4 regions of the Phyllobacterium sp. CCNWLW183 genome follow, and region 3 is predicted to be linked to each of the others. Evidence: riboswitches for the same ligand, from Rfam matches in the RefSeq annotation. Region 3 holds a riboswitch; each other region holds the start of a gene.
What was found. Region 3 has a riboswitch for cobalamin ahead of nrdH (glutaredoxin-like protein NrdH). Riboswitches for the same ligand answer to the same signal wherever they lie in the genome.

Region 1 (4,782 bases), on a different contig from region 3:
AACCCATCTTGAATTCATTTGCGCCAAATGACAGGCCCGGAGCATCCTTGGGAATGATCAGTGCGGAAATGCCCTTTGGTCCGGATTCGCCGGTGCGCACCATGGTGACATAAATATCGCTATCGCCTGCACCGGATATGAATTGTTTAGCACCATTTAAAACGTAATGATCACCATCCAGAACAGCTGTAGTTTTCAACGCCGCCGCATCGGAACCGGAGTTCGGTTCCGTCAGGCAATAGCTGCCCAGCCACTCCATAGACGTCAATTTGGGCACAAATTCTTGTCGTTGAGCTTGTGTTCCGAACAGGTCGATCATCCATGTCGACATATTGTGAATTGATATAAATGCTGAGAAGGCAGGGCAGGCCATTGAAAGAGCTTCAAATATCAGCACGGCGTCAAGCCGTTTCAAACCCGATCCGCCAACATCCTCGCGCACATAAATGCCACCCATGCCCAGCGGACCTGTCTCGCGAATGACATCGGCGGGAAAATGCTTGTCGCGGTCCCAAGCGAGTGCCTTCGGTGCTACCCGATCAGCCGCAAAAGCGCGTGCCATATCCTGAATTGCCAGTTGATCATCATTGAGTTCAAATTGACCGGCCGCCGCATCAACGACTGCGTCCATTATAGTTCCTCCCGAATATTGCTGCCGCTCACTCTATCGGATGCGCGTAAGCGCGCAACGGCTTGCATGGGACTAGGAAGAGAAAGACATATCCGCTACTCAAAGCCCATGACACACGCAATCATGTTGCAAGGAACTGGCTCTGACGTTGGCAAATCCGTTTTGGTGGCGGGATTGTGCCGTCTGGCGCGCAATCGCGGTTTGAGGGTTTTTCCATTCAAGCCGCAAAACATGTCGAACAATGCTGCTGTTAGCGATGATGGTGGTGAGATTGGCCGGGCGCAATGGTTGCAAGCGCTGGCTTGTGGCGTGCCCTCGTCCGTTCACATGAATCCGGTATTGCTGAAGCCTCAGTCAGAAACGGGCAGCCAAATCATTGTCCAGGGTAAAGTTTGGGGACAGGCGAAGGGCAGGGATTATCAGCAATACAAGGCGGGATTGCTGAATGCGGTTATGGAGTCGTGGGATATCGTTCGTGCCGATGCGGACATAGTCATCGTTGAAGGAGCTGGATCGCCCGCAGAAATCAATCTGCGATCAGGGGACATCGCCAATATGGGCTTTGCCGTCAAAGCCAATGTGCCTGTGGTTCTGGTTGGCGATATTGATCGAGGCGGGGTGATAGCGTCGATTGTCGGCACGCACGCAATTCTTTCTCCTGAAGATCGGGATATGATTTCCGGTTATCTGATCAACAAGTTTCGCGGCGACATTTCGCTTTTCGATGACGGTTTGAAATCTATCACACAATTTACGGGCTGGCCGTCCTTCGGGGTTGTCCCTTGGTTGAAAGATGCCTCCCGTCTTCCGGCGGAAGACTCGGTTGTATTGGAACGGCTGGTCAAAGGTGATGGGCGGGCGTTGAAAATTGCCGTTCCAGTGCTTGATCGCATTGCCAATTTTGATGATTTCGATCCGCTGATAGCTGAACCGCAAGTCGAGGTCGTCATGATCAAAAGTGGCGAGCGAATCCCTGCAGATGCAGGTTTGGTCATTATTCCGGGCTCCAAATCCACCATTGGTGACCTTCAACGGTTCCGTGAAAATGGCTGGGACCGCGATCTTGATCTGCACAGGCGCAGAGGTGGTCATATTATCGGCATTTGTGGCGGCTTCCAGATGCTGGGTAAAACAGTATCTGACCCCCAAGGGATTGAAGGAAATATCAGGGAAATTAGAGGTCTTGGTTATCTCGATATTGATACAGTTATGGAGCCGGAGAAGACCGTGCGCAATGTCCAAGCCCATTCATTGCAGTTTGACATACCGTTGAAGGGCTATGAGATTCACCTTGGTCGAACGACTGGCCCCGATTGCATCCGGCCAGCCGTGAATATTGATGGCATAGCGGATGGTGCAATATCCGCTGACGGCAAAGTATTCGGTACCTATATGCACGGGCTTTTCAACGCGGACGCATTCCGGGCAGCACTTTTAAAGTCCATGGGAATATCTGCTGGCGTTCTCGATTATCACGCTGGTGTAGATGCGGCGCTCGACTCCATTGCAGCGCAATTGGAGTCAGTTCTGGATATCGAGGCATTGTTTGCGCTTAAACGTGTCTGACGGCGTAGGCAGCGATCAAGGTGTCGCAGATTCGTTTGACTTTTAGAGCGCTTGGTGAATAACGTTCAGCAGATGATTGGTTCCCGCATTGGCCAAAGGCCAGGGATCAAAAGGGAATGCGACGGTCGTACCCATTAGGGCGACCCCACCGCAGCCGACCCCGCGACTGTAGAGCGGTTAGGGTATATGCCATGCTGAACGCGAAAGCGGACGGCAGTCACTGGGAAACCGGGAAGGCGGCATTTATCTTGCGACCCGCGAGCCAGGAGACCTGCCAATCACAGGGTAATAGTGCCCAAAACCGAGGGGGATTTTCCCTTCTGGCCCTGCACGGAGGTTGTTATGGCTACTGTTCGTACTTCTAATACGATTTCTCTCCCACTCGCATCGCGTCTGACGACGGCTGTTGTGTCATTGCTTCTCGGCGTGTTCATTATTTATGGCGTCGGTCTTTCACATTCTGAAACGCTGCATGACACAGCACACGACACCCGCCATTCATATGGATTTCCTTGCCATTGAGTCTTTGAAAGCTGAAATGCTGATTCAGCTATCGACCCTTAAGCATTGAAATAATGATGGTTTGTTTGGTCCGGGGCCTTTGCAGGTGCCCGGCGTCTCGCTTTTGGAATTGGGGAGTCGACTCCATGTTGGTCAAATATTTGCTGGCTACAATCATAGCCGGTCTGTTTGCCGGAATAATTCTAACACCGGCCATGTATGTAAAAAATGTACCGCTCATATTGCATGCGGAAGAGTATGAAAGTGCGGGTGGCGGAGGTCATTCCCATGATACGCCTGCCTCTGCGAGCGAATCTGCACCTGCGGCGGTTACTCCGCACGAACATGCGGAAGAGGCGGGTCCCGAACTGCCATTTGGACGTCTCGGTAATACGTTGTTGATCAATCTGGTGGCTGGAGCAGGCTTTGCGTTGATCACTGGTGCTGCGGCGCTTTTCCTCGGTCGTCGCATTACCCTTCAGAACGGAATCTATTGGGGGCTTGCAGGATTTTTCATCTTCAATTTTGCACCGGCGTTCAGCCTTGCCCCTGAATTGCCTGCTATGCCTGCAGCCGATCTGGCCATGCGGCAGACCTGGTGGCTGATAACTGTCATTCTGACGGCGGGCGGCGTCTATCTGATCGTACTGCGTGAGCAGATTTGGGCTAAGCTTCTTGGTGTTGTATTGATTGTCGCTCCCCATATTTATGGCGCACCGGAAGCAGAAGATCTGACATCAGCGGTGCCTCCGACACTTGCCTCAGAGTTCGCCGTCTCAGCACTGGCAACCAATCTCTTCTTCTGGGTTGTACTTGGTACTGCACTGGGCTGGGCAATTCAGAATTATGCTTCATCGGAGCTTGAGCAGTAATGCAACCGCTGGAACGCGAAATTACCCTTATTCTTGGAGGCGCGCGTTCCGGCAAATCGTCCTTTGCCGAAGGTCTGATCGAATCATCCGGGTGGGATGCTATTTATCTTGCCACCGGCAGAGCGTGGGATGATGAAATGTCCGAGCGAATTGGGCATCATAGAGCGCGGCGCGGATCCCGATGGATTACAGTTGAAGAACCAATTGATCTGGCCGGAAAACTGGAAAGTCTTGCTGGTGTCGAAAAGGCAATCCTGGTCGATTGCCTTACACTGTGGCTGACCAATTTAATGATGGCCGAACGTGATATCGACGCCGAAATAACACGTCTGACAAACACACTGAGCCATCTCGCCGGTGCCATTGTTCTGGTTTCCAATGAGGTTGGTCTTGGAATAGTACCGGAAAACCGCATGGCACGTGAGTTTCGTGATCACGCAGGCCGATTGCATCAAGCCGTGGCTGCCGCTGCGGCAAAAGTCTATTTCGTGGCAGCAGGGCTGCCGCTCAAAATGAAGGGATAACAAAATGCAGGGTCACAAGATTCCGGCAACGGTCATCACTGGCTTTCTCGGTTCGGGCAAGACTACAATGATCCGAAATCTGCTCGAAAATGCCAATGGCAAGCGCATCGCGCTGATCATCAACGAATTTGGTGATCTTGGCGTTGACGGGAATTTGCTCAAAGGCTGCGGTATCGAAGCGTGCCGCGACGAAGATATGATCGAACTTAACAATGGCTGCATTTGCTGCACCGTGGCCGATGATTTCATTCCCACCATGACCAAGCTTCTGGATCGACCTGATCGCTTTGATCACATTGTCATTGAAACGTCCGGTCTTGCTCTTCCACAGCCGCTGGTTGCCGCTTTTAACTGGCCGGAAATCAAGACACAGGTAACCGTTGATGGCGTTGTTACCGTTATTGATGCTGCCGCCGTGTCGGAAGGCCGTTTTGCAGATGATCACGATAAGGTTGATGCTCAGCGCGAGCAGGACGAGTCACTTGATCACGACAGCCCGCTGGAAGAGCTGTTCGAGGATCAAATTCGCGCCGCCGATCTTATTGTTCTGAATAAGACCGATCTTATTGACGAAGCTCAACTTGCCGGGGTCAAGAGTGACGTGCAGAGCCGCTCATCGCGTTCACTTAACATGGTTTCGGCTAGCTTTGGCAAGCTTAGCAATCAACTCCTACTTGGACTTGGTATT
Region 2 (4,782 bases), on a different contig from region 3:
GGGTATTAATCCATGCCATACTGGCAGAAATGGCACGTGCCGGGTCAGCCATTTTCTGGACTTCTTCTGCAAAAGGCTCAAATGAAAACAAGCCCTTGTAGCCCTGATTCAAAAGTGCGCGGATCTGATCGACATTGCCTAGGCGATCATTCTCATCAACCAGAACCCTGTGCGGATCACGCATATCATCAATGCTCACATGAGGATCCGTCACGCCGGAAATATGGACGAGCCCTGTCAAATCCGGAAAAAATTCTGGCTCTCCGGCAAGATGATGATGGAAAGTGTCATGGACAAGCTTGAAACAAGCCTTACCCCCGATAGCCTCAATGGCATGCGCTGCCTCGCCCTTTGAACGAAGCGAGCAAATTTCAAAGCCCAGCGGTTCGACAAAACCCAACAGTCCGCGGCTCTCAAGAATGGGCTTTAGCGCCGTCAGCGCCTTTCGCAAATTAGTCTGCCGCTCACCCTCTTCCTGACCCGTGCCATCATTGACAGGAACCAGAACAAGTGCCGCTGCGCCAGCGTCTCGCGCATAATCCGCAAGCTCAATAGCCTCGTGCTCACGTTCCGGAGTCCACTCGTTAAAGCGCTGCAAGGCATTGATCGTGGCAATGCGCACGCCGGCTGCTTTCGATAGCGCCTTCATTTCAGTTGCAGCTGTGCCGTCAATAATCGCATTGCCGCCAAGGTCATTACGGATCTCAACATCGCGCAAGCCAAGCGCCACCGCCAATTGAAAAAACGCGGCAGGGCGAAGATTCGGGGCAGCGACATGATTGATAGCAAAAATTGGTGCAGCCATTTTGGGTTCCTCCCCACAGCTTTGAGCCGGCCTGCTCTATGCGAATCTCGGCCTTTGGCAATACACGAGCTTCGTCAAGCAATGCATCGGGAAAAGCAAGGGGATTGAGATCGACAACACGAAAATGCGCTTGGGAGCTGGAGCAAAATTTGCGCTAGGCTTCCACTTCGACATTGCCCAACGGTTTGGAACAACAGGCCAGGATATAGCCTTCATCAATTTCCTCGTCGAGAATCCCGCCATTATGGTTCATATCGACATTGCCGGAAATTTTCATGACCTTGCAGGTGCCGCACAATCCGGATTCACAGGCCGCGGCAATTCGAATGCCAGCACCACGGGCAGCCTTGAGGATTGTATCGCCTGCGACGCAGTGCACATCCTTGCCGGCCATGGAGAAAGTGACGATCGCGGCAGTTTCAGACACCTCCGTAGAAATATCGTCCATTACCGGAAGCACAGGTTCGGCGGCGGAACCGAAGCTTTCCTGATGGTAATTGGCCATATCGAAGCCGGACTCTTCCAGCATGGCCCGAACATCGCGCATGAATCCGTCAGGACCGCAGCAGAAAACCGTCCGTTCCTTGAAGTCGGGCGACAATAGCGAAAGCTTCGGCGCTTCGAGCCTGCCTCTGATACCCGTCCAGAGCTGCCCCATTTCATGTTCCTTGATCAGAAAGGACAATTTGAGATTTGGCATGCAACTGGTCAGATATTCGAGTTCCTTGCGAAAGATGATGTCGCTCGGGCGGCGTGCGCAACTGACAAAACTAATATCGCTTTGTGGTGCACAATCCTGCATCCAGCGCGTCATTGACATCATAGGCGTGATGCCTGATCCGGCAGAAATAAACAGATATTTTTCGCCGGGATGTTTTGAGATCGAAAAGTCACCCAGCGGCCCAAATGCTTTCAGCCGCGCGCCCGGCGTGAGGTGGTCCAGCATCCAGCGGGTGCCGATGCTGCCATCCTGCGCTTTGACCGTGATTGCAATCGTAAATGGCCGCGAGGGGCTGGAAGAGAGAGTGTAGGTACGCAGGACCGCATCCGGTTGCGTACCCAATTCAAACGTCATGAACTGGCCGGGCTCATACCGGAACCAGTTTTGATTGTCGGAACGAAATGTGAATGTCTTCACATTGGGCGCTTCCTCAATGACAGACAGGCACTCCAGCAGATGCAGCCGGTCGTTCCATGGCTGCATCTGATCGAGATGCGGGTACTTTTGAGGAATGCCCATATTCACTACGCTACCTTGCTCAGTCGCTTGTCGCCGGAAAGGCGCGTTTCCATCGTGTTGGAATACCATTCAAGGAATTGCAGAACACCGCCTTCATGCTCTACCGAATAAGGGCCCGGCTCATAGGCAGGAGAGCGAATGCCAAAAGCATTTTCTTCAACGATCTGGCGGTCCTGATCATTGGTTTCGAGCCAGACATGCGTGAGTTCCTCAATGGTGTAATCGACGCCTTCCACCGCGTCCTTGTGCACCAGCCACTTGGTCGTGACCTGGGTTTCGGTCGGGCTAAGCGGGAGAACGCGGAAAGAAAGGGCATGATCCCCCAGAATGTGATTCCACGTCGTCGGATAATGATAGAGCAATAGCGAACCGATCTGCCGTGCATTCACATCATCGCTAAGCTGACGCGCTACAGCACGTTTGCCCGACATGGTATAGCTCTCGGCTTCGTGAAGCAGCGGCACGCGTGTTGCGCGGTACTGGCCATTTTCATCGATACGGAACACGCTCGGAAGACCTGCGGCTTCGCATTTGTCCCAATGCGCCACGATTTCCGGATCATCCTTTGAGCCTTGTATGCCAGTCACGCTTGGTGCTTCAGGAAACGTCTTACAGAGTTCCGGATGATTGGCGGCGCAATGGTAGCATTCGCGGTTGTTTTCCCACACCAGCTTCCAATTACCCTTCTCCACGATCGAGCTTTGAAAGGCGACTTTGGTTTCGCTGAGGCGATGCGGTGCAAGATAAGGATCGATCATGGCACGCGTAGCGGCAAAATCCGGCGCAATCGGCGCAAGGCAGACGAAGATATAGCCGCCAACGCTTTCGCAATGCACCGTCTTCAGGCTGTGCTGGCTGGCATCGAAATCGTCGCCCATCTGGCGCGCGAATAATAGACGGCCATCCAGTTCATAAGTCCACTGATGATAGGGGCAAACAAGCTTCGCCGAGGTGCCCCGTTCAGAAGCACAAACGCGCGACCCGCGATGGCGGCATGAGTTATGAAACGCGCGTATTTTCTTCTCGCGGTCCCGGACGATAACGACCGGATAATCGCCAATCTGCACGGTAAAATAATTGCCCGGTCGCGCCACTTCGCAATCATGACCGATAAACAGCCAGTCGCGGTAGAAGATATTTTCCATATCCAACCGGAAATACTCCGGATCATTGTAGAAAGCCTGCTCAAGGCCATAGCCAGGTTTCCGGTGTTTCAGGTTCCGGAGTAGTTCACTATGTGCGTCCATGTCGTGTCCTCGCCATCTCATTTGCGAAAGAACTGACTGGTGGTGACGGAGAAGACCGTCCGTATGGCTGCCCATACAAAACAATGCTCCTTGATCGCCCACCGCGATCAGTCGGTGTTATCGCTTGCGGCTGGTTTCCGGGCTCTGGAGTTGCTCTTGCGAGCCTCACGGCGCCTTCCCGGAACCATGCTCCAGTGGCTATTTTGCCGCGTTTCACTCCACTACCGTTGCGGGGGCAGCGCCGGGATTAAACCGGCTTCCCAATTCTCCACCTTCCCTAGAAAGCGGCACCTCAAGTAGCCTGATAAAAGCATCCGGATGATAAAAAGAATAGGTGCGGAAACGACATCGCATTTACACAAGACGACACGACCGAAAAAACAGAAAATGCCGCCACTCCGGCACGTCAGAATGGCGGCACAATACCCTTTCCATGTCAGCAATGAATATCACCAGAGACGGCGATGGTTCATTTACCGGGCGGAAAGGCTTTAAAGACCGTGATGCAAATACTGCTTGATCGATTCCGGTTTCATCTCAATTGAAAAGCCCGGCAGCGAGGGTGGCATATAGGCCGCATCCTGAATGTTGCAGGGATCAACAAAATGCTCGTGCAGATGATCGACATACTCGATAACCCTGCCCTCTTTCGTCCCTGAAACGGCGATATAATCAATCATTGACAGATGCTGGACATATTCACACAGACCAACACCGCCCGCATGCGGCCAGACTGGTAGCTCATACTTTGCGGCGATAAGCAGCACCGCCAGCACTTCGTTCAGTCCACCCATGCGGCAACTATCGATCTGCACGACATCGATAGCGCCTTCGGCGATGAACTGTTTGAACATGATGCGGTTCTGACACATCTCACCGGTCGCGACTTTCACCGGATGGATAGCCTGCCGAATTTTGCGATGGCCCGCAACGTCGTCGGGGCTCGTTGGCTCTTCAATGAAGAACGGCTTGACGAAGGCAAGCTTGTTCACCCAATCAATGGCTTCATTCACTTCCCAGACCTGATTGGCATCGATCATGAGAATGCGGTCAGGGCCGATCACTTCACGCGCGATGGTAAGACGTCGGATATCATCTTCGAGATCGCGGCCGACTTTCATCTTAATGTGGTTGAAGCCCGCATCCACGGCCTCCTGACAAAGGCGACGGAGCTTTTCATCGGAATAGCCCAGCCAGCCTGCCGATGTCGTATAGCAGGGATACCCATCTGCTTTTAGCGTTTCAATACGCTCTTTCTTACCGACCTCTGCTCTACGCAGAATTTCCAGCGCCTCTTCAGGCGTCAGCACGTCTGTGAGATAGCGGAAGTCCACGATTTTGACGATCTCTTCCGGCGTCATTTCACCGACCAGTTGCCAGACAGGCTTCTTCGCTTCCTTGGCCAGCAAATCCCAAACGGCGTTCACTACCGCGCCCGTGGCCAGATGCATTGCACCCTTATCAGGGCCGATCCAGCGTAACTGGCTGTC
Region 3 (4,782 bases):
TCCACACATCGGTTGAGAACTGCGCTGAACAGTTCCGGATCAACACTTGCATAATGCTGTACCGGTACTTTTTCGCTGGGCTGTTCCAGTTGCAGATAGGTCATCCGATCAAGAGTGGTGCCTTTTGACTTGACGTCGGCAATCCATTTTTCAAAACCCTCATCCGGCAGGCCGTGAAAAGCGAAGCGCATACCGGAAAAACCGGCGCCACTGTAATTGGCCGAAAAGCCCTCATATTCGCCGGGGTGATTGATGACGGCGCTCAGCTTCGTCTGCATGCCCGGCATAGTGTATATCTGCCCGGCTAACGCAGGAATATAAAACGAGTTCATCACCGCCGAGGAGGTCAGCCGGAAAGCGATGGGCCGATCGACGGGAGCGGCCATTTCATTGACGCTGGCGATACCATATTCCGGATAGATAAAGAGCCACTTCCAATCCAGCGCGACCACTTCGACCTGCAATGGCTTGACCGTTTCGGAAACTGCTTTGCCGGGGGAAATGCGTCCAAGCGGACGATAGGGATCGAGCAAATGTGTCGCCATCCAGGTGACCGCGCCAAGGCAGATGATGATCAGCAGCGGCGCCGCCCAGATGATCAATTCCAGCTGGGTGGAGTGATCCCATTCCGGGTCATAAGGCGCATCCGTGTTTGACTGCCGGTATTTCCAGGCAAAGAACACGGTGAGCACCATCACTGGAATGATAATGACAAGCATGAGGACGGTAGAAATAATGATCAGGTCGCGCTGTTGCACGGCGACGTCGCCTGACGGGCTCATGACAACGGCATTGCACGCGCTAAGCAATGCAAGCAGTGGAAGCAGGGCGATGGCAAAAAAACGGTTCAAGAGACTTCCTGTCAATGGAAACAGCGCCTAGTTGCGCCATCACTAGCTGCACCATAGTCAGAGCGACATTGGACAATTTGCCCAATCCTCCCGTAGTGTGTCACAATGATAAAGGATACGCTAGCAGTGACCGCAAACGAGCAGACCTGAACGGTTTCAATATTTGATCGAGGAGCGCACCGGGCAATGAGCGCGAAAACAGGAGCGGCATCTTCGACAACGCTTGAGCAGGACGCAACGCGCCTTCACTCGCGACATGACGACGTTAACGTTGGCGAGATTGCCATCGGCGTGATTATCGGCAGAACGTCCGAATTCTTTGACTTCTTCGTCTATGCTATTGCCTCTGTGCTGGTCTTTCCGAAACTGGTGTTCCCCTATGTTGATGCTCTGACGGGTACGATCTATTCGTTCGGTATTTTTGCGCTGGCCTTTCTTGCGCGGCCGATCGGCACGGTTATCTTCATGCAGATCGATCGCACTTATGGCCGTGGCGTAAAATTGACGATTGCCCTGTTCCTGCTTGGTAGCTCGACCGTTGCGGTGGCGTTCCTACCCGGTTATGCCCAGGTCGGTTGGGCATCTGCAGCGCTTTTGGCACTGTTCCGGATAGGACAGGGGCTTGCGCTAGGCGGTGAGTGGGATGGCCTCGCATCGCTTCTGGCGCTCAATGCACCTAAGCAACGCCGTGGCTGGTATGCGATGATACCGCAACTCGGTGCTCCCTTGGGGCTTATGGTTGCGGCCGGGCTGTTCGCATTTTTCGTTGCCAATCTTTCCGCAGAAGACTTCCTGAGCTGGGGCTGGCGCTATCCGTTTTTCGTTGCTTTCGCTATTAATGTGGTGGCGCTGTTTGCACGGTTGCGAATGGTTGTTACGCCGCAATATGCAAAATTATATGAAAGCAGAGAACTGCAGCCAACGACGGTGGCCAACACATTACAGCATGAAGGTCGCCACGTGGTCATTGGTGCTTTTGCACCGCTTGCGAGTTTTGCGCTCTTTCATATGGTAACGGTATTTCCACTGTCTTGGGTCTTCCTGTTTACGGATCAGGGCCCGGCCCGCTTTCTTTTGATTGAAGCATTCGGAGCGGCTGTGGGCGTCATTACCGTGTTTGCGTCGGGCACGATTGCCGACCGCGTCGGACGCCGGAATCTGCTGGGCGGCACCGCCATAGCCATTGCCGTGTTCAGTGGATTTGCTCCTCAATTGCTTGATGGCGGCGACATCGGCGAACTGATCTTCATGATCCTCGGATTTATTTTGCTTGGTCTGTCCTTCGGCCAGTCATCCGGCTCAGTGGCCTCGCGGTTCTCAAAGAAGTTCCGCTATACCGGCTCGGCATTGACCAGCGATATGGCATGGTTGTTCGGGGCGGGTTTCGCACCGCTGGTCGCGCTGCTGCTATCCAGCCATTTCGGCCTGATAGCTGCGGGTGGCTATCTGCTCTCCGGTGCTGTGTGCACGCTTATAGCCCTCAGCTTGAATCGTCAGACCGACAATCAGGACGTGTAGTCCCTTCCTCACTCATTCCATTTTCGTGCGCAGCGCCAAATTGATTGGCAGCTGTGCATAGTTTCAATTTTGGTTTGATCTAGCTGTTGACGGATTTTTAACATCCACTACTATATATAGTGTTCAAGGTTCTTCCGATTCGCGAGAGTGGGAAGCTAAGACGGGAATACGGTGAGTGGTGCCAATAAGGTACTGTGATGCCGGAGCTGCCCCCGCAACTGTAAGCGGCTAGCACGTGTTCGATACTGTCACTGGGGCTCTAGGCCCCGGGAAGGCAAGAATAAGTGCGTTGATCTGCGAGCCAGGAGACCTGCCTTGATCTGATGAGTCCACCGGCGGGGTGCCGGAGCGGTCGCGCCAATGCACGGGGATTTTCCGTGTAAAACGCTTCCCTGCCCCTCCACGAGCGAGCTACAGGGTGAAGTGCATGAGAAACCTATCCAGCGCATTGATTGTGGGTGACCCGCCGTAAATCGGGCGGCACTTGAGTAAGTCATACAGTTTTAAACCAAACTAGCTGGCAGCAATCAGAGCTGCCAGACCATGTTATCACGACCAAAATCAAATGAGGAAGTCATGAATATTGTCGTTTACAGCAAGCCGGCCTGTGTCCAGTGTACCGCCACGACCCGAGCTCTTGACCGGCAGGGTATGGAGTATGACGTTATTGATATTTCCAACGATCAGGATGCTCTCGAACTGGTTCAGAGCCTCGGCTACCGCCAGGTACCTGTGGTTGTCGCCGGCGAAAAACACTGGGCCGGTTTCCGCCCGGATATGATTAGCACCCTTGCCTGACAGGGATGGGTGTCATGAGTGGGATCGTTTATTTTTCGAGCAGGTCGGAGAATACCCACCGTTTTGTTTCCAAGCTGGGCTTCACCTCACAACGGATACCGATCAGCTCTCGTGAGGAGCTGAAGATCAACGCACCCTATATTTTGATCGTGCCAACATATAGCGGCGATGGCGGCAAGGGTGCCGTTCCAAAACAGGTGATCCGCTTCCTCAACCAGGCGGAAAACCGTTTAAACCTCCGCGGCGTGATTTCCGCGGGTAACAGTAACTTCGGAGCGACCTTCGGGATTGCCGGCGACATCATCTCTGCCAAATGCCAGGTGCCTTACCTTTACAGGTTCGAGCTGATCGGCACGGAGCAGGATGTCGTAAACGTCAAACATGGATTGGAACGATTTTGGACACGCTCACGCTCGAACGACCAGTGAAAGCCAACGAACCAGTGCTGGATTACCACGCGCTGAACGCGATGCTGAACCTTTATGATGAGGAGGGCAACATCCAGTTCGATCAGGATCGTATGGCGGCGAAGCAGTATTTTCTGCAGCATGTGAACCAGAATACGGTGTTCTTTCACAATTTGCGCGAGAAGCTCGATTACCTGGTAACCGAAGGCTATTATGAGCGCGCGGTGCTTGATCAATATTCCTTCAATTTCATGCGCGATCTGTTTGACCATGCCTATGCCAAGAAATTCAGGTTTCCAACATTTCTTGGCGCATTCAAATATTACACCAGCTACACGCTGAAGACCTTTGACGGAAAACGCTATCTTGAGCGTTACGAGGACCGCATCTGCATGGTGGCGCTGACGCTGGCGCAAGGAAATGAAACCCTGGCGCGGGATATGGTTGACGAGATCATTTCCGGGCGTTTCCAGCCTGCAACTCCCACTTTTCTCAATGCGGGAAAGAAACAGCGCGGCGAGCTGGTGTCCTGCTTTCTGCTCCGAATTGAAGACAATATGGAATCAATCGCGAGGGGTATCAACTCGGCCCTGCAGCTCTCCAAGCGCGGGGGAGGCGTTGCGTTGTCGCTCACCAATATCCGTGAAGCGGGCGCGCCGATAAAGCAGATTGAAAATCAGTCATCCGGCATCATTCCAGTCATGAAGCTTTTGGAGGATAGTTTTTCCTATGCCAACCAGCTTGGTGCAAGACAGGGGGCAGGTGCGGTCTATCTGAACGCACATCATCCCGACATAATGCGTTTCCTCGATACCAAGCGCGAAAATGCGGATGAGAAAATCCGTATCAAGACGCTGTCGCTCGGCGTTGTCGTGCCGGATATTACTTTCGAATTGGCGAAGAACAATGAGGATATGTATCTGTTCTCTCCCTATGACGTAGAGCGGGTCTACGGCGTGGCCTTTACGGAAATTTCGGTGACAGAAAAGTACCGTGAAATGGTCGCAGATTCGCGTATCCGCAAAAAGAAAATCAAGGCTCGCGACTTCTTTCAGGTCTTGGCCGAAATCCAGTTCGAAAGCGGCTATCCCTACATCATGTTCGAGGACACAGTGAACCGCGCCAACCCGATTGCAGGGCGCATCACCATGAGCAATCTGTGCTCGGAAATCCTTCAGGTCAGCGAGGCGAGCGAATACAATGCCGAT
Region 4 (4,782 bases), on a different contig from region 3:
GGCTCTTCAGGAAATCGAGAAGCTTCTTATATCCAACATCATCCTGATAATCGAGCAGTACGAGAAACTGCGGATTGCGCGATGCAACAGTTTCCCAAGAGGTGGTGGCCCAGCTGGATTCCAGGTCATCCATGATGTTGACGCCGCCAGCTTCGCTGATCATCGCTGAAGGGATGGCGAACTTTCCAGCGGTGAATGGTTTGTCTTCACCGGAATCATAAAGGAACACGCGGGTACCGCTGTTGGTGCCGACCTTCTTTTTGATCTGTGCCAATTGGGTCTTCCAGCCGGAAATCAGTTTTTCAGCTTCTGCTTCCTTGCCGAAAATTTTGCCCAGCTTTTCGATGTCGCCATAGAGAAGTTCCATGGAAGCGGCAGGGCGGTTTTTATCGAGATGGACGCAGCTCTCGGTCAGTTCGAGGGTTTTGATTCCATAGGGCGCAAGTGTATCGGGGGTAACTTCGCCGCCGATGCGCATGCCGTAATTCCATCCGGCAAAGAAGAAATCAGGCTGCACGGCGATAATATTCTCGAGTGTCGGATTTTTTGGTGCAAGTTCCGGAATGGAACCCTGCTGCTTGATGAAGGCATCATCGAGCTTGTACCAGCCGGTGATTCCGGTCACGCCAACCATTGAAGATTGCAGGCCAAGCGCGAAAGCCATTTCGCTCATGTTAATATCATTGACGACAACGCGCTTGGGCGCTTCATCGAAACTTACGGTTTTGCCACAGCTGTCGACAGTTACTGGAAAGGCGAATGCCGGGGCCGATAGAATCGTAAAGGCCAAGGCGAAAAGGGATTTTTTCATAAAATACTCCGGGGGTGAGAATGGGCGTCATGGTTTGGTTCGGGTGCTTCAAACACCATAAGATCGCGTTGGCGGGATGGGTGCCTGAGGCGCAGCACATCAAGGTCAAATACATCGCTGACAATGCGCGGGGTTAGCGTTTCGTCGGGCGTGCCTGATGCTACAAGCTGAGCGCTGTGCATGACTGCTACATGGGTGGCAAAGGGCGCAACAAGCGGCAAATCATGCAGAACGGCAATGGTCGTGACATTAAGTCCGGCAACCAGCAGGAGCAGTTCGCTGCGCGCCTTTGGATCGAGGTGATTGGTCGGTTCATCAAGAAACAGGATGGCCGGTTGCTGGGCGAGGGCGCGCGCCAATTGCATGCGCTGCCGTTCGCCGCCTGACAATGAACCCAATGTACGACGGCGGAAATGGCTGATCCGCGCGCGCTCCATGGAATCTTCGACGATTTCCCGGTCGACCGTGCGCGTTAAGACGCCCAGATGGGGAATGCGGCCAAGAGATACATAATCCTCGACAAGAAGCTGTTGATCGGGGGCATCGGTCTGGCCGACAAAGGCAAATTGCCGGGCCCGCTCAAGCGGCGACATTGTACCGATAATTTTGCCGTTGAAGCTTATTCCGCCGGACGTCGGTGGCAGCAGCCCGGCCAGCATGCGCAGCAAGGTGGATTTTCCAGCGCCATTCGGCCCGATAATAGCGAGCCTTGCGCCACATCTTATGCCGACCGACGCAGCATCAACCAAAATATGGGTTCCGGTTTTATAGCTCACGGCTGTTGCATCAAGCTGTATATGGCTCACGGGCGCGCTCCCATGCCGTGGAAATATTCTGAGGACTTCGACATGGGTAAGAGATAGCGTAATGTTATAACAATCGTCAATGCCGATTGTTTGAGAGGGTAGATAATATGATGCTGGGTCGAAGTGACGATGCGCGAAACGTTCATACCTGCCAACTTTCAAGGGGAGGACAGAGAACGCAGACGATGAACCGGAAGCTATTCAAAGCATTCGGGTGCCGCTAATGCGGACAGAGGTCATCGCATCGCTCCCGGCACACCCCGTCCGGTTCGAATTTCAATTATGATGGCAGGTCTCCTGGCTCACGGGTCTTGGCAAAGCCTTACCTTCCCGATCTTGCGATCAGTGGCATCATCAGGCGTCGCTCACCGCTTACAGTTGCGGGGGCAGCCACGGTTTCGGTCCCTTTTGGGTACGCCTCACCGTGTTCCCTTTTCATCTCCAGCATTGTCTAGCCGGAGAAACCATCACGATGATTAGTAGTTGAACCGAAGTGAAAATGAAATGGGGTAAAAGAGATAGCACTTGGAAAAAATAGAAGAATGCTATGTTTCCCTCAGGAGTGAGAGGGAGGCTATCGCCCACCTCCCGTTTTCTGGTTTAATGAATGGAGATCCGGATAGTGAGTGTCCAGCTCGTCCGGGTCTTTTTCAATTCCAGGGTGATAATCAGCAGCTACCCTTTGTTGGCATTGAGTTTCTGCGTGGTTCGACGGGGCTCACCACGAGGAATGTGGTTTGATTGCACATTGGTCGATAACCTTGCAGGAAGTGACTTCCTGCAAATAATAACCTCCCTCATGGTGAGCTCCGTCGAACCACGCAGCAAGCCTAATGCAAATTATATTACCCCCTCTCTTGGATTTGGTTGTGTCGTCCATTTTGCCAGCCCGTTTAAGGTGCAGATTCAGTACGTGCTAAAATAAATGGCAGAATAAGTTTTTTAAGCGTGAACAAGCCGATGGAGTAGGCTAGGCTTCGCATGTAGCCTTTGGCGACATCGATGTTTTATTGAATTTTGGGGCGACATGGCAATTCACGCAGCAGTCTATCACCTGACTCACTATAAATATGATCGCCCCATCATGCTCGGGCCGCAGATCATCCGCCTTCAACCAGCTCCGCACTCGAGAACCAAAGTGCTGAGCCACTCGTTGAAGGTCAGTCCATCCAACCATTTCGTCAATTTGCAGCAGGACCCTTACGGTAATTTTCTGGCCCGTTTTGTCTTTCCTGAGCCCGTCACGGAGCTCAAGATCGAAGTCGATCTCATTGCCGATATGACCGTCTATAATCCGTTTGATTTCTTCGTCGAACCTGCCGGGGAAATCTGGCCATTCGCTTACCCCGAAGATATACGCGACGATCTTTCCATATATATGAAGCCGGAGCCGATTGGGCCGCTTCTGTCGGATTTTCTGGCAACGATTGATCGCTCAAGCACCAATACAGTCAATTTCGTCGTGGACCTTAATGCCCGCATCCAGCGCGAGATTGGTTATGTTATCCGCATGGAAACCGGTGTCCAAGAGCCGGAAACCACGTTGAATGTCCGTACAGGTTCGTGCCGTGATACCAGCTGGCTTCTCGTCCAGACCTTGCGTCATCTTGGCTTGGCGGCGCGTTTTGTTTCCGGCTACCTCATCCAGTTAAAGCCCGATCTGGTGGCGCTGGATGGGCCTGCCGGGACAACGACGGATTTTACTGATCTACATGCCTGGTGCGAGGTCTACTTGCCGGGTGCCGGTTGGATTGGCCTTGATCCGACATCGGGGTTGCTGACTGGCGAAAGTCATGTCCCGCTGGCCGCAACACCTCATTATCGCAATGCTGCACCGATTTCAGGCATGGCTGAACCGGCCAATGTCGAATTCGGTTTTGACATGCGGGTAACGCGCGTCTCGGAGCATCCACGCATTACCAAGCCATTTTCCGATGAATCGTGGGACGCGCTCGATGCGCTTGGCAACAAAGTCGATGCGCTGCTCAAGGAACGGGATGTTCGCCTGACCATGGGCGGCGAGCCGACATTCGTTTCAATTGACGATTTTGAATCCGGCGAATGGAACACCGATGCCGTTGGCCCAACCAAGCGGGCAAAAGCTGACAAGCTGATCCGGCGCTTGCGTGATCGTTTCGCGCCGGGCGGATTTCTGCATTACGGGCAGGGAAAATGGTATCCGGGGGAGAGCCTGCCGCGCTGGACGTTCTCACTCTATTGGCGAAAAGACGGCCAGCCCATCTGGGTCAATCCTGATCTTATCGCCGTGGAAAACAGCAAGGCGGATGTCAAACCGGAAGATGCGGGCAAACTGCTGGTGGAGATGGCTGGCGAATTGGGCGTTGAAGAAGATATGGTTGCCGCCGCCTATGAGGACCCCGCAGAATGGATCGTCAAAGAAGGCAATTTGCCGGAGAATGTTGATCCTTCAAACTCCATGCTGAAAGACCCGGAAGAGCGCAGCCGCATGGCGCGTGTTTTCGAACGGGGACTGACAGAGCCAACAGGATTTGTATTGCCGGTACAGCGCTGGAACAGCCAGGCTGCGCAAGGTCCGCGCTGGCGCAGTGAAAAATGGACTACGCGGCGCGGCAAGCTCTTTCTGGTTCCGGGCGACTCTCCTGTCGGTTACCGCCTGCCGCTGGGCGCTCTGCCACATGTGCCGCCTTCCGAGTTTCCCTTCATCGTGCCGGTTGACCCTTCCGTAGAGCGGGGTCCTTTGCCGGATTCGCCGGCATTAACCGGCATTGATGTGAGAGACGAGCCGCAAGCGGTTGCTTCGTTCACCGCCGCCGAAGGTAATGCCCAAGAGCGTGTGGAGCAGGAACTGGGAGAGATTGGCGGCGCGGTGCGTACAGCCATTTCGGTTGAACCGCGCGATGGCCGGTTGAGCGTGTTCATGCCGCCGGTTGAGGCGCTTGAGGACTATCTTGAACTTGTCGGGGCGGCGGAAGCTGCTGCCACCAAACTCGGCTTGCCGGTTCATATCGAAGGTTACGGACCACCGCAGGACCCGCGCATCAGCGTGATACGCGTTGCTCCCGACCCTGGCGTGATTGAAGTAAATATCCATCCGGCTTCGAACTGGCGCGAATGCGTGGCAACAACCGAGACGATTTATGAGGAAGCTCGCCAGACAAGGCTTGGCGCTGATAAATTCATGAT

Region 1: another riboswitch for cobalamin. It lies ahead of V9K95_RS03130 (CbtB domain-containing protein); the one in region 3 lies ahead of nrdH (glutaredoxin-like protein NrdH).
Region 2: another riboswitch for cobalamin. It lies ahead of V9K95_RS05225 (aromatic ring-hydroxylating oxygenase subunit alpha); the one in region 3 lies ahead of nrdH (glutaredoxin-like protein NrdH).
Region 4: another riboswitch for cobalamin. It lies ahead of V9K95_RS10925 (ABC transporter ATP-binding protein); the one in region 3 lies ahead of nrdH (glutaredoxin-like protein NrdH).

Annotation. Positions count from the first base shown of each region.
Region 1 covers NZ_JBBCBN010000001.1:662,609-667,390, reverse strand. Annotated here, with positions in the region: gene V9K95_RS03140 (isobutyryl-CoA dehydrogenase) at 1-631, opposite strand, end outside; gene V9K95_RS03135 (cobyric acid synthase) at 740-2,197, shown strand; cobalamin riboswitch at 2,258-2,490, shown strand; gene V9K95_RS03130 (CbtB domain-containing protein) at 2,540-2,719, shown strand; gene V9K95_RS03125 (CbtA family protein) at 2,845-3,570, shown strand; gene cobU (bifunctional adenosylcobinamide kinase/adenosylcobinamide-phosphate guanylyltransferase) at 3,570-4,094, shown strand; gene cobW (cobalamin biosynthesis protein CobW) at 4,099-4,782, shown strand, end outside.
Region 2 covers NZ_JBBCBN010000001.1:1,090,861-1,095,642, forward strand. Annotated here, with positions in the region: gene V9K95_RS05215 (TIM barrel protein) at 1-805, opposite strand, end outside; gene V9K95_RS05220 (hybrid-cluster NAD(P)-dependent oxidoreductase) at 960-2,045, opposite strand; gene V9K95_RS05225 (aromatic ring-hydroxylating oxygenase subunit alpha) at 2,051-3,292, opposite strand; cobalamin riboswitch at 3,404-3,602, opposite strand; gene V9K95_RS05230 (L-fuconate dehydratase) at 3,784-4,782, opposite strand, start outside.
Region 3 covers NZ_JBBCBN010000007.1:119,816-124,597, reverse strand. Annotated here, with positions in the region: gene cyoA (ubiquinol oxidase subunit II) at 1-851, opposite strand, end outside; gene V9K95_RS16550 (MFS transporter) at 1,038-2,369, shown strand; cobalamin riboswitch at 2,479-2,701, shown strand; gene nrdH (glutaredoxin-like protein NrdH) at 2,946-3,167, shown strand; gene nrdI (class Ib ribonucleoside-diphosphate reductase assembly flavoprotein NrdI) at 3,182-3,595, shown strand; gene nrdE (class 1b ribonucleoside-diphosphate reductase subunit alpha) at 3,565-4,782, shown strand, end outside.
Region 4 covers NZ_JBBCBN010000004.1:119,434-124,215, forward strand. Annotated here, with positions in the region: gene V9K95_RS10920 (ABC transporter substrate-binding protein) at 1-811, opposite strand, end outside; gene V9K95_RS10925 (ABC transporter ATP-binding protein) at 808-1,617, opposite strand; cobalamin riboswitch at 1,888-2,101, opposite strand; gene V9K95_RS10930 (transglutaminase family protein) at 2,645-4,782, shown strand, end outside.